DNA from 2 places in the Isoptericola maris genome. Region 2 is predicted to be linked to the other one. Evidence: predicted binding sites of a transcription regulator. Region 2 holds the regulator's gene; the other holds the start of a gene.

Region 1 (7,069 bases), on a different contig from region 2:
ACCCAGTCGGCGCTCTTGACGACATCGAGGTTGTGCTCGATGACGAGCACCGTGTTGCCCTTGTCCGCCAACGACTGCAGGACGCCCAGGAGCTTGCGGATGTCCTCGAAGTGCAGGCCTGTGGTGGGCTCGTCCAGCACGTACACCGTGCGGCCGGTCGACCGCTTCTGCAGCTCGCTGGCGAGCTTCACCCGCTGCGCCTCGCCGCCGGAGAGCGTCGGGGCCGGTTGTCCGAGCCGCACGTAACCCAGACCGACGTCCACGAGCGTGGACAGGTGGCGGGAGATCGCGGGGAACGCCGCGAAGAACTCGGCGGCCTCCTCGATGGGCATGGCGAGCACGTCGGCGACCGTCTTGCCCTTGAAGTGCACCTCGAGGGTCTCGCGGTTGTACCGCGCACCGTGGCAGACCTCGCACGGGACGTAGACGTCGGGCAGGAAGTTCATCTCGATCTTCAGCGTGCCGTCGCCCGAGCACGCCTCGCAGCGGCCGCCCTTGACGTTGAAGGAGAACCGCCCCGGTCCGTAGCCTCGGACCTTCGCCTCCTCGGTCTCGGCGAAGATCTTGCGCACCCGGTCCCACACCCCCGTGTAGGTCGCGGGGTTCGAGCGCGGCGTCCGGCCGATCGGACCCTGGTCGACGTGCACGACCTTGTCCAGCTGGTCCGTCCCGGTCACGCGCGTGTGCCGTCCGGGGACCTGGCGGGCCCCGTTCAGCTCGTTGGCCAGGACGGTGTGCAGGATCGAGTTCACCAGGGTCGACTTGCCCGAGCCCGAGACGCCCGTCACGGCGGTGAGCACGCCGAGCGGGAACGAGACGTCGATGTCTCGCAGGTTGTTCTCCCGCGCACCGACGACGGACACCTGCCGCGCGGGATCGACGCCGCGGCGCACCGCGGGCAGCGCGATGCTCCGCCGGCCGGCCAGGTACGCGCCGGTCATCGAACCCTCGGCCTCGAGCAGGCCGGCGTAGTCGCCGGAGTGCACGACGGCGCCGCCGTGCTCGCCCGCGCCGGGACCGACGTCGACGATCCAGTCGGCCGCGCGGATCGTGTCCTCGTCGTGCTCGACGACGATCAGGGTGTTGCCGAGGTCCCGCAGGCGGGTGAGGGTGTCGATCAGCCGCCGGTTGTCACGCTGGTGCAGCCCGATGCTGGGCTCGTCGAGCACGTACAGGACCCCGACCAGGCCGGAGCCGATCTGGGTCGCCAGTCGGATGCGCTGCGCCTCGCCGCCCGACAGCGTCCCCGCGGCCCGCTCCAGGGTCAGGTAGTGCAGACCGACGTCCAGCAGGAAGCCCAGCCGGGCGTGGATCTCCTTGAGCACCTCGCCCGCGATCGCCGTCTCCCGGGACCCGAGCTCGAGGGCGTCCAGGTACTCCTTGGCGGCGCCGATCGGCAGCCGGCACACGTCCCAGATCGACTTCGAGCCGACCTTGACGGCGAGGACCTCCGGCTTGAGGCGTGCTCCGTGGCACTCGGGGCACGGGACCTCGCGCATGTAGGCCTCGTAGCGCTCCTTCGACCATTCCGACTCGGTCTCCGTGTGCCGGCGCTCGATGAACGTCACAGCACCCTCGAACCCGGTCGAGTACTGGCGTTCGCGGCCCCACCGGTTGCGGTACTTGACGTGCACCTGATGGTTGCGCCCGTGCAGGACGGCGTCACGCGCCCGCTGCGGCAGCGCCCGCCACGGGACGTCCATCGAGAACTTCATCTCCTCGGCGAGCGCACCGAGGACTCGTGCGAAGTACTCCGAGGAGGTCTGCGACCAGGGCGCGACCGCACCCTCGCGCAGGGTCCGCTCGTGGTCCGGCACGACCAGCTCGGGGTCGACCTCCAACCGGAAGCCGATGCCGGTGCACTCCGGGCACGCGCCGTACGGCGCGTTGAACGAGAAGGTCCGCGGCTCGATCTCGTCGAGGCTCAGCGGGTGGTCGTTGGGGCAGGAGCGCTTCTCCGAGTACTTCAGCAGACCCGGTAGCTCGTCGCCGGCCTCCGCATCGTCCGCGACGTCGACGAGGTCGATCATCACCAGACCGCCGGCCAGACCGAGCGCTGTCTCGACGGAGTCGGTCAGCCGGCGCTGCACGCCGTCGCGCGCGACCAGCCGGTCGACGACCACCTCGATGTCGTGCTTGACCTTCTTCTCCAGCGCGGGCGGGCTGCTGAGCTGGACGACGTCGCCGTCGACGCGTGCTCGCGAGAAGCCCTGGGTCTGCAGCTCGGCGAAGAGATCGGTGTACTCACCCTTACGACCCCGCACCACCGGGGCGAGCACCTGGTATCGCGTCCCCTCCGGCAGGTCGAGGATCTTGTCCACGATCTGCTGGGGCGTCTGCGCCTGGACCGGCTCGTCGCACACCGGGCAGTGCTGGGTGCCGGCCCGCGAGAAGAGCAGACGGAGGTAGTCGTAGACCTCCGTGATCGTGCCGACCGTCGAGCGCGGGTTGCGGTTCGTCGACTTCTGGTCGATCGAGACCGCCGGGCTCAACCCTTCGATGAAGTCAACGTCCGGCTTGTCCATCTGGCCCAGGAACTGCCGGGCGTAGGCGGACAACGACTCGACGTAGCGCCGCTGCCCCTCGGCGAAGATGGTGTCGAAGGCCAGTGACGACTTGCCCGAGCCGCTCAGGCCGGTGAAGACGATGAGCGAGTCCCGCGGCAGGTCGAGGTCGACGTTGCGCAGGTTGTGCTCGCGGGCACCGGAGACGACGAGGCGATTGCTCACCGCAGCATCGTACGGCCCACCACCGACATTCGTACAGGTGTTCCATGTCACGTCGCCGCGGCACGCACCGTGGACGCTCCGGCCGGGTGCTGCCGCGAGATGCTTGGATGACGGCATGAGTGTCTACGCCGTCACCTACGTCTATGCCCCCGACAGCATCGCTGCGCGCGACCGGGCACGTCCCGCGCACCGCGACCACCTGCAGGCGCTGTGCGCCGACGGCGCGGTCCTCGTCTCCGGACCCCTGCCCGCGACCGACGACGAGCCCGACGGCGCCCTCATCGTGGTGACCGCACCGTCGGCCGCGGAGGCGGACGCGCTGCTCGGCACCGACCCGTTCCGTCGCGAAGGGCTCGTCGCGGAGGTCTCCGTACGGGAGTGGGTGCCCGTCATCGGCGGGTTCGCGGGCTGAGGTCGGCCGTCAGCCGTCACCCTTCTCGACGGTCGCGCTGATGCGCCTGTCCCGGCGCGTCTTCATCAGTGACGTCACGGTGGTGATGCCGAGCACCACCACGATGAACGCCAGCGAGTAGCTCGTCGGGATCTCCGGGATCACCTCGACGTGCTCGCCGCCGTTGACGAACGGCAGCTCGTTGGTGTGCAGCGCGTGGATGACCAGCTTCACCCCGATGAATCCGAGGATCGCGGCGAGCCCGTAGTTGAGGAACACGAGGCGGTCGAGCAGGCCGTCGACGAGGAAGTAGAGCTGCCGCAGGCCGAGCAACGAGAACGCGTTGGCCGCGAAGACGAGGAACGTCTCCTGGGTCAGGCCGAAGATCGCCGGGATCGAGTCGACAGCGAAGAGCAGGTCGGCGCTGCCGATCGCGACCATGACGATGAGCATCGGCGTGATGTATCGCTTGCCGTCCATCCGGACGGTCATGCGGTGCTCGACGTAGTCGTCGGTGGTCCGGAACAGCCGCCGGGTCAGGCGGAGCACCGCGTTCTCGGTGAACTCCTCGTCGTGGGAGGTTCCCGCGCGGGCCTGGGCGATCGCGGTCCACACGAGGAACGCGCCGAAGAGGTAGAAGATCCAGGCGAAGTTCGCGATGAGCGCCGCTCCGGCCAGGATGAAGATCGTCCGCAGCACGAGCGCGATCGTGATGCCGACCAGCAGCACGCGCTGCTGGTGCTCCCTCGGCACACGGAAGCTCGTCATGATCAGGACGAACACGAACAGGTTGTCGACGCTGAGCGACTTCTCCGTGATGTAGCCGGCGAAGTACTCACCGCCGTACTGGCTGCCCCAACCGGCGAAGACGATCGCTCCGAACACGAGGGCCACCGCCACGTAGGCGAGCGACCACCACGCCGACTCCTTGAGCGTCGGCGCGTGCGGCGTGCGCACGTGGCCGAGGTAGTCGACGACGAGCATCGCCAGGATCGCGGCGACAGTGACGATCCATACCCACACGGGTACGTCCATGACAGATCCTTCCGGTACGCAGGACAAGGCACCGGAGGTCTCTCTCACCCGCGGGCAACCCGGGTGGATGAGACCGAACCGGCGTCCGTGCCGGTCGTACTGACGGCCTCACCACTTGGGAGATACTCCCCTCCAACGAGCGTCAAGCATACGGCACGACGACGGTGCGGGGCACCCGCGCGGAGCCGTCGCTCACTGCAGGCAGAACTCGTTGCCCTCGGGGTCCTGCATCACGATCCAGACGTCCCCGAGCTCTGCGCCCTCGCTCAGCACGGTCGCTCCGAGGGCCGTGAGACGCTCGGCCTCCGCCGTCAGGGCCGGGAGGCGTTCGTCGCCGGCGCGGCCGGCACTGACGTTCAGGTCGAGGGTACTCAGGTCCTCTGGTCGGGGAACTGTGGTTCCGGGGGCCGGGTCAACCCGTGGCCGCCCGCATCTGGCGCAGCTCCTTCTTGAGCCCGCCGATCTCGTCACGCAGGCGCGCCGCCACCTCGAACTGCAGCTCGGCAGCGGCGGCGTGCATCTGGTCGCTGAGCTCTTGGATCAGCTCGGCGAGCTCCTCCGCCGCCAGCCCGGCCAGCCGGTTGCCCGACGTCGAGGCCTCCTTCGGTGACCCGGGCACGGGAGCCTTTCCGCGGCCGTCCCCCGGCGCCTTCCGGTAGCCGCCGGCCAACAGCTCGGCCGTGTCGATGTCCTCGCGCGCCAGCATGTCGGTCACGTCCGCGATCCGCTTGCGCAGCGGCTGCGGGTCGATGCCGCGCTCGGCGTTGTAGGCCTTCTGCTTCTCCCGGCGCCGGTCCGTCTCGTCGAGTGCGAATCGCATCGCCGGTGTGACCTTGTCGGCGTACATGTGCACCTGGCCGGTGACGTTGCGCGCGGCACGGCCGATGGTCTGGATGAGGGAGCGTTCGGAGCGCAGGAACCCCTCCTTGTCGGCGTCGAGGATCGCCACCAGCGAGACCTCGGGCAGGTCGAGACCCTCGCGCAGGAGGTTGATGCCCACGAGGACGTCGTACTCGCCCAGGCGCAGCTCGCGGAGCAGCTCGACGCGTCGCAGGGTGTCCACCTCGGAGTGCAGGTAACGCACCCGCACGTCCTTGCCCAGCAGGTAGTCGGTGAGGTCCTCGGCCATCTTCTTGGTCAGCGTCGTGACCAGGACCCGCTCGTTGCGCTCCACGCGGTCGCGGATCTCCCCGAGCAGGTCGTCGATCTGGCCGGTGGTGGGCTTGACCACCACCTCCGGGTCCACGAGGCCGGTGGGTCGGATGATCTGCTCGACCACGCCGTCGGACATCGACAGCTCGTAGTCGCCGGGCGTGGCCGAGAGGTAGACCGTCTGCCCGATCCGCTCGACGAACTCCTCCCAGCGCAGCGGTCGGTTGTCCGTCGCGCTCGGCAGCCGGAACCCGTGGTCGACGAGGGCGCGCTTGCGTGACATGTCGCCCTCGAACATCGCGCCGATCTGCGGCACCGTCACGTGCGACTCGTCGATGACGAGCAGGAAGTCCTCGGGGAAGTAGTCGAGCAGCGTGTTCGGCGGCGTGCCACCCTCGCGGCCGTCGATGTGCCGTGAGTAGTTCTCGATACCGTTGCAGGTCCCGATCGAGCGCATCATCTCGATGTCGTAGGTGGTGCGCATGCGCAGCCGCTGGGCCTCGAGCAGCTTGTCCTGCTTCTCGAGCTCGGCCAGGCGGGTCTCGAGCTCCGCCTCGATGCTTCCGATCGCCCGCTCCATCCGTTCCGGACCTGCTACGTAGTGCGTCGCCGGGAAGAGGTACACGCTCTGCTCCGTGCGGATCACGTCGCCGGTGAGCGGGTGCAGCGTCTGGATGGACTCGATCTCGTCGCCGAACATCTCGATGCGGATCGCGAGCTCCTCGTACACCGGGATGATCTCCACGGTGTCGCCCCGCACCCGGAACGTCCCCCGGGTGAAAGCCATGTCGTTGCGCGAGTACTGCATCTGCACGAACCTGCGGAGCATCTCGTCGCGGTCGACGACGTCGCCGACCGCGAGCCGCACCATCCGGTCGACGTACTCCTGCGGCGTGCCCAGCCCGTAGATGCACGACACGGACGCCACCACGACCGTGTCGCGCCGGGTCAGGAGGTTCGACGTCGCCGAGTGCCGCAGCCGTTCCACCTCGTCGTTGATCGACGAGTCCTTCTCGATGTAGGTGTCCGTCTGGGCGATGTACGCCTCAGGCTGGTAGTAGTCGTAGTACGACACGAAGTACTCGACGGCGTTGTGGGGCAGGAGCTCGCGGAACTCCGTGGCGAGCTGTGCAGCGAGCGTCTTGTTCGGCGCCATGATGAGCGTCGGTCGTTGTAGCTTCTCGATGAGCCAGGCGGTCGTGGCGCTCTTGCCCGTACCGGTGGCACCCAGCAGGACGACGTCCTTCTCCCCCGCCTGGATACGCTCCGCGAGCGCCCCGATCGCGGCGGGCTGGTCCCCGCTGGGCTCGAACTCGGAGATCACCTCGAAGGGGGCAACGGTGCGCTGCAGGTCGGTCACGGGTCGCATCCCCCCACGGTAGGCCCGGCCACCGACAACCGCTTCGCCGCCGCCGCCCCGGTGCGGTCAGCGCGCGGTGGTCACGGTCAGCGCGCGGTGGTCACGGTCAGTGCTCGGTCCCGGCCGCCAGGACGAGCTCCTCGATCCGTCCGGCGCGGTGGTCCGCCGCCGTGCGGACCACCGCAGCGAGGGCCCGTGCCGCCTCCGCCGGCGGGACGGCGTCGGCCCCGGGGACGTGCACGAACCCGGCGCGGGCGTCGGTGCCCGCCAGCGCGTGCGCCAGGGCGTAGAACGTGGCGTTGCAGACGTAGGTGCCGGCCGTGTTGCTCACGCTGACCGGGACCCCGGTCTCGCGCACGGCTCCGAGGGCGGCCTTGAGGGGCAGCGAGCTCAGGTGGGCGA
Region 2 (7,069 bases):
CGGCGTCGGAGGCCGGCTCGGCCGTGAAGTAGTGGTCGCTCACGCACGCATCGTAAATCCCTTCGGCCGGGACGAATCCGCGTGGGATCCTTGTTGCACCCACGTACCCCATGGAGAGGACCGTCTTGACCCACATCCCGACCGATCCCGAACAGACCACCGCCGCCACCGGACCGAGCGCGTCCCGTGACGCGCAGTCGATCGCGAACGACGTCGTCGCGCGGGTGCTGGCGCGGGCCGGGACCGCTCGGGCCGAGGGCACGACGGTCCACGCCGCCCACGACGGGGACCAGCTCGACCTCGCCGAGCGGGCCGCGCTGCGGCGCGTCGCCGGCCTCTCGACCGAGCTCGACGACGTCACCGAGGTCGAGTACCGCCAGCTGCGCCTCGAGAAGGTCGTGCTCGTGGGGCTCTTCCCGGGTGGCGAGGCCGCGGCGCGCGAGGCCGACGTCTCCCTGCGCGAGCTCGCGGCGCTCGCCGAGACGGCCGGTTCCCAGGTGCTCGACGGACTGCTGCAGAAGCGCGCCAAGCCCGACCCCGGCACGTTCCTCGGCTCCGGCAAGGCCGCTGAGCTCGCCGAGATCGTGGCGGCGTCCGGCGCGGACACGGTCGTGGTCGACACCGAGCTGGCGCCGTCCCAGCGGCGTGCGCTGGAGGACATCGTCAAGGTCAAGGTGGTCGACCGCACCGCCCTGATCCTCGACATCTTCGCCCAGCACGCCAAGTCCCGGGAGGGCAAGGCGCAGGTCGAGCTCGCCCAGCTCGAGTACCTCCTGCCGCGTCTGCGCGGCTGGGGCGAGTCGATGTCCCGGCAGGCCGGTGGCCAGGTCGGCGGGGCGGGAGCCGGCATGGGCTCGCGCGGACCCGGTGAGACCAAGATCGAGCTCGACCGCCGCCGCATCCGCAACCGCATGGCCAAGCTGCGCCGGGAGATCGCGGCGATGGCACCCGCCCGGGAGACCAAGCGGCACGACCGCAAGCGGCACGCGATCCCGAACGTGGCGATCGCGGGCTACACCAACGCCGGCAAGTCGTCGCTGCTCAACGCGCTGACGGGCGCCGGGGTGCTCGTGGAGAACGCGCTGTTCGCCACCCTCGACCCGACCGTTCGCCGGTCCCGGACCGAGGACGGCCGCGTCTTCACCTACGCCGACACCGTCGGGTTCGTCCGGCACCTGCCGCACCAGCTCGTCGAGGCGTTCCGGTCCACGCTCGAGGAGGTCGGCGACGCCGCCCTGCTGCTGCACGTCGTCGATGCCTCCCACCCGGACCCGGAGGGCCAGATCGACGCCGTCCGGGAGGTGCTCGCGGAGATCCCCGGCATGGACGACGTGCCCGAGGTCGTGGTGCTCAACAAGGCCGACGTGGCCGACCCGACGGTCGTGGGCCGCATCCAGCGCAGGGAACGCCGCACGGCGGTGGTCTCGGCGCACTCGGGCGAGGGCATCGCCGAGCTCCGCGCGCTGATCGCCGACACGCTGCCGCGCCCCGCGGTCGAGATCGACCTCGTGGTGCCGTACTCGCGCGGCGACCTCGTCCACCGGGTCCACGAGAACGGCGAGCTCGCCGGGGAGGAGCACCTCGCCGACGGCACGCGCCTGCGCGGCCGGGTCGACGCTGCGCTCGCCGCGGAGCTGGAGGGTGTGGCGCTCTGAGCCGGGCGACCGCCGTCGTCCGTGTGCTGTGGACCGGGCACCCGCGGCGCCTCCCACGCCCGTAGGATCGTCCGGTGAACTCGTCCGCCTCGTCCGCAGAACCCGCCGAGCAGCCGCCCGAGGTCACCGAGCTCCTCGACCTCGCCGTGGCGGCCCTCGGCGGGTCGCGGCGCGAGGGCCAGGACCGGATGGCCGAGGCGGTCACCGACGCCGTGGAGTCCGGTCGGCACCTCCTCGTCCAGGCGGGCACCGGCACGGGCAAGTCTCTCGGGTACCTGGTACCCGCCGTCCGGCACGCCGTCACGGCCGGCGAGCGCGTCGTGGTCTCCACCGCGACCCTCGCGCTGCAGCGTCAGGTGATCACCCGTGACCTCCCCCTGGTCGCCGACGCCGTCGCGCCGCGGCTGGCACGGCCGCCGCGCGTCGCGCTGCTCAAGGGCTGGCACAACTACCTCTGCCGGCACAAGGTCACCGGCGGCTATCCCGTCGACGGCGCCACGCTGTTCGACCTCCCGGCCGACCCCGGCCCTGGCGAGGGTTCGTCGGCCGAGCAGCACCCCGCGGCGGCGCCACGGGGCCGGTCCGACGACGGCGCGCGGCTGGCCGACCACGTCCGGCGGCTGCACGAGTGGGCCCAGGAGACCGACACCGGTGACCGGGACGACCTGGTCCCGGGCGTGCCGGACCGGGCCTGGCGGCAGGTGTCCGTGACGTCGCTGGAATGTCTCGGGCAGCGCTGCCCCCTGATCGACGAGTGCTTCGGGGAGCAGGCGCGGAACACCGCGCGCGAGGCCGACGTCGTGGTGACCAACCATGCGATGCTCGGGATCGCGGCGTCCGGCAACACCAACGTGCTGCCGGAGCACGACGTGCTCGTGGTAGACGAGGCGCACGAGCTGGCCGACCGGATCACGGCGGCGGCGACCGTGGACCTGTCCGGAGGCACGGTGGAGCACGCCGCCCGGCTCGTGCGTCAGCACGGCGGGACGCTGACCGACGACCTCGACGCCGCCGCACGGTCGCTGGCAGAGGTCCTCGCGCGGGTCCCGGCGGAGCGTTACCCGCAGGGCCTGCCCGGCGAGCTGCAGACCGCGGTCGAAGCGGTCCGCGACGCCGCCCGGACGCTCCTGAGCGACGTCAAGCCGGATCGGGGGGCTGAGCCGGACGCCGGCCTGAAGATGGCGCAGTCGGCCCTCACACAGCTGTTCGAGGTCGCCGAGCGCATGGCGGCGGAAGACACGAGCGCCGACGTGCTGTGGTGCTCGCGCCCCCCGGCCGACGCGCCGTGGGGCGACGGGGTGGGCCGGCTGCACGCCGCGCCGCTCGCGGTCGCGGGACTGATCAGCACCCAGCTCCTGGGCGAGCGGACCGGTGTGCTCACGTCGGCGACGCTGGCCCTCGGCGGCACGTTCGACCCGGTCGCCCGGTCCCTCGGCCTCGCGGCCTCGACGGGCGAGGACGACGCCGTCTGGCGTGGGCTGGACGTGGGCAGCCCGTTCGACTACCGCAAGCAGGGCATCTGCTACGTGGCCAAGCATCTGCCCGCCCCGGGGCGCGAGCCGACGACCGAGGCCCAGCTGGACGAGATCGCGGGACTCGTCGAGGCGGCCGGGGGTCGGACGCTCGGGCTGTTCTCGTCCCGGCGGGCGGCCACGGCCGCCGCCGAGGCGATGCGCGAACGGCTGGACGTCCCGGTGCTCTGCCAGGGGGACGACCAGCTGCCCACCCTGGTGCAGCAGTTCGCGGCCGACCCGGCGACCTGCCTCTTCGGCACGCTGTCGCTGTGGCAGGGGGTGGACGTGCCGGGTGACGCCTGTCGGCTCGTGATCATCGACCGGGTACCGTTCCCGCGACCGGACGACCCCGTGAAGGCGGCACGTGCCCGAGCCGTCGAGCAGGCCGGTGGCAACGGGTTCATGCAGGTGGCCGCGACCCACGCGGCGCTCCTGCTCGCCCAGGGCGCGGGCCGCCTCATCCGGTCGACTGACGACCGCGGCGTGGTGGCCGTGCTCGACCCCCGGCTCGTCACCGCACGCTACGGCACGTTCCTGACACGGTCGATGCCGGACTTCTGGCGCACGACCGACACCGAGCTGGTGCGCTCCGCGCTCCGGCGGCTCGCGTAGCGCCCCGCACGGGCGCGACCTAGTCTGACCGGGTGACAGCACCTCGCAGCAGGACCAAGATCGCCGTCGTCGGTGCCGGTGCGGTGGGGGCCACCCTCGCCTTCACAGCGCTGGCGCGTGGCACCGCCAGGACGGTCGCCCTCCAGGACGTCAACCGGGCCAAGGTCGAGGCCGAGGTGCTCGACCTGCAGCACGGCGGGATGTTCGTCCCCCAGGCCGAGGTGATCGGCTCGGACGACGTCGAGGTGTGCCGCGGCGCCGACGTCGTGATCGTCACCGCTGGAGCGAAGCAGCGGCCGGGACAGTCTCGACTGGACCTCGCGGAAGCGACCATCTCGCTGACCCGCAAGATCCTCCCGGGCCTCCTCGAGGTCGCGCCCGACGCCATCTTCCTGATGGTGACCAACCCGGTCGACGTCGTGACGTACGCGGCACAGCAGATCTCCGGGCTGCCGCCCGAGCGGGTCTTCGGCTCGGGCACGGTGCTCGACTCGTCACGGCTGCGCGGGGCGCTCGCACAGCACTGCGGGGTGGCGACGGCGAACGTGCACGCCTACATCGCCGGCGAGCACGGCGACTCCGAGATCGCGCTGTGGAGCTCCGCTCGCATCGCCGGGGTGCCGCTCCTGGAGTGGGAGGCGCTCCCGGGCCGCCCGCCGCTCGACGACGCCACCCGGAAGGTGATCACGCGCGACGTGGTCGAGTCCGCGTACCGCGTGATCGCCGGCAAGGGGGCGACCAACTACGCGGTCGGGCTCGCCGCGACGCGGATCGTGGAGGCGGTGCTCAACGACGAGCACCGTGTGATGCCCGTCTCCACCCGGATCGAGAACTTCCACGGGATCAGGGACGTGTGCCTGTCCCTGCCGACGCTGGTGGATGCCCGGGGCGCGACGACCGTCGTCGACACCCCGCTGTCCGAGCAGGAGGTGGCCGGCCTCCGGTCGTCGGCCGCGAGCGTGCGGTCGGTGCAGCAGCGATTCGGGCTCTAGCCGCAGAGCGTCGACGTCACAGGCTGCGCAGGACGGCGACCACCCGGCCGAGGACCTGTGCTTCGTCCCCGGAGATCGGGTCGTACGCGGAGTTCTGGGGCATCAGCCAGGTGTGACCGCCGGTCTGCTTGAACGTCTTGACCGTGGCCTCGCCGTCCAGCATCGCGGCGACGATCTCACCCTGCTCCGCGACTTTCTGGCGACGGACCACCACCCAGTCCCCGTCGCAGATGGCCGCGTCGATCATCGAGTCGCCCGCGACCTTGAGCAGGAAGAGCTCACCGTCACCCACGACCTGGCGGGGGAGCGGGAAGACGTCCTCGACGACCTGCTCGGCCAGGATCGGCCCACCGGCGGCGATACGACCGACGAGCGGCACGTAGGACGGCGTCGCGACCTCGCTCTCGGACCCGTCCGGGGTCGGCAGGCTCGACGACGCGACCGGTGAGCCCGCGGTGGAGGCCGCTCCGTCGCCCGCCGAGGGGTCCACGACCTCCATCGCCCGCGGACGGTTAGGGTCGCGGCGCAGATATCCCTTGCGCTCGAGCGTGGTGAGCTGATGCTTGACCGACGACGGGCTGGCCAGGCCGACGGCCTCGCCGATCTCCCGCATCGTCGGTGGATAACCGCGGCTCTCGACCGAGGCGCGGATCGTCTCGAGGACCCTTCGCTGGCGCGGGGTCAGCCGGTCCGGACCGGTGGAGATCTCGGAGACGGACGCGAGCGTGCCGTCGTGCGTACCGGACCCGGCGCCTTCGGTCTCGCGTGTCGTCGTCATGCGTCTCTCCCGTCAAGAACCAGACAAACCTGTCATCGCTCCCGTCAGAGTAGGGCAGATCCGCACCGACATCAAACATCTGTTCGAGATCTCTCGACGCGTGTCGGGTCGCCGTGATACCAATGTGTACAAGCGTTCGACGAACATACGTTTGACGGACAGGTGTTCGAGAGGCCCGTGCGGCTCCGGGAGGGCGAAGCAATGGCATCGATCGCAGTGGTCTCGCAGGCCGCAGGCTTCCTGGGCCTCGGTGGCCTACGCCTCACGGTTCGCGGGCGCCGCGTGCTCGTCGCCCTGGCGGTGCTTCTCCTGGCCGTGCCGGCCGTCGCCTGGGGTGCCAGTGCCGTCGCGGACGCGCCGGACCGTGCGCAGGAGGTGCGGCTCGAGACCGTGGCGCCGGGCGAGACGTTGTGGGAGTATGCGCGGTCGGTGGCGACCCCGGGCGAGGACCTGCGGGACGTCGTCGCCGCGCTGCAAGAGCTGAACGGGCTGGGCGGCGCGGAGCTCAGGGCGGGGCAGGTCCTGGTGCTGCCGCTCGACTAGCGGCACGTGGTGTTGCACCGAGGGCTGGCTGGCGCATACTTTCGTCGGGCAGCCGGGCACGGGCCCGGCCCGACCGCAGGAGACTCCGGATGCACTGCCCGTTCTGCCGACACGCCGACTCGCGCGTGGTCGACTCTCGTACCGCCGACGACGGATCGTCGATCCGACGCCGCCGCCAGTGCCCGAACTGCCAGCGCCGTTTCACCACGATCGAGACCGCGAGCCTCTCCGTCGTCAAACGTTCGGGCGCGACCGAACCGTTCAGCCGTGACAAGGTCGTCGCCGGGGTGCGCAAGGCGTGCCAGGGTCGGCCGGTGAGCGCCGACGACCTGGCGCTCCTGGCGCAGCGGGTCGAGGAGACGCTGCGTGGCTCGGGCAGCGCGGAGATCGACGCCTACGAGATCGGCCTGGCCATCCTGGGTCCCCTCCGGGAGCTCGACGAGGTCGCCTACCTGCGTTTCGCCTCGGTCTACCAGGCGTTCGACTCGCTCGACGACTTCGACGCAGCGATCACATCCCTGCGCGCGGAACGGGCCGAGCGCGAGACGGCCGCGGGTACGGCGCCCGGCGGCTCGGTGGAGGAGGCTCCCACCGCGTCCACGTGATCGGAAAAGCCCTCGCGCCCGCGGGCCGAGGGGCGCATGCTGGGCCTATGACAGACGACAAGAGGACGACCGCCCCCGGCGACGATGCCAAGGCACGGTTCAAGGAGGCCCTGGACAAGAAGAACGCTGCGCGCCACCGCACGTCCGACTCCGAGCGGAACACCGGATCCGTGCACGGTTCGGAGACCGCCGGTCCCGTGCAGCCGATGTTCCGGCGCAAGTCGGGCTGACGGACCTGACGACGAAGGGCCCGCACCATGGTGCGGGCCCTTCGTGCTCCGGTGCGGCGTGCGTGGTCAGCCGGCGGCGGGCCCCGGCGGGAACTCCGGGCGCTCGAACGCGTCGCGGATCCGCAGCCGCACCGTGGTGT

Evidence for each region. Region 2 encodes LexA, which represses DNA repair genes until DNA is damaged. Its sites were predicted from a motif close to TCGAACANNTGTTCGA; they were not measured.
Region 1: uvrA (excinuclease ABC subunit UvrA) is a predicted target of LexA. The motif match lies at 2,759-2,774, and genes of this name have one in related genera.

What each region holds. Positions count from the first base shown of each region.
Region 1 is NZ_JBLUNY010000001.1:173,980-181,048, reverse strand. It holds gene uvrA (excinuclease ABC subunit UvrA) at 1-2,729, opposite strand, end outside; gene ACH5HR_RS00850 (YciI family protein) at 2,845-3,141, shown strand; gene ACH5HR_RS00845 (TerC family protein) at 3,151-4,155, opposite strand; gene ACH5HR_RS00840 (VOC family protein) at 4,348-4,626, opposite strand; gene uvrB (excinuclease ABC subunit UvrB) at 4,568-6,676, opposite strand; gene ACH5HR_RS00830 (pyroglutamyl-peptidase I) at 6,774-7,069, opposite strand, start outside.
Region 2 is NZ_JBLUNY010000005.1:89,488-96,556, reverse strand. It holds gene ACH5HR_RS09565 (class I SAM-dependent methyltransferase) at 1-43, opposite strand, end outside; gene hflX (GTPase HflX) at 126-1,655, shown strand; gene ACH5HR_RS09555 (ATP-dependent DNA helicase) at 1,730-3,781, shown strand; gene ACH5HR_RS09550 (L-lactate dehydrogenase) at 3,814-4,773, shown strand; gene lexA (transcriptional repressor LexA) at 4,790-5,551, opposite strand; gene ACH5HR_RS09540 (LysM peptidoglycan-binding domain-containing protein) at 5,753-6,094, shown strand; gene nrdR (transcriptional regulator NrdR) at 6,184-6,699, shown strand; gene ACH5HR_RS09530 (DUF5302 domain-containing protein) at 6,747-6,929, shown strand; gene serA (phosphoglycerate dehydrogenase) at 6,996-7,069, opposite strand, start outside.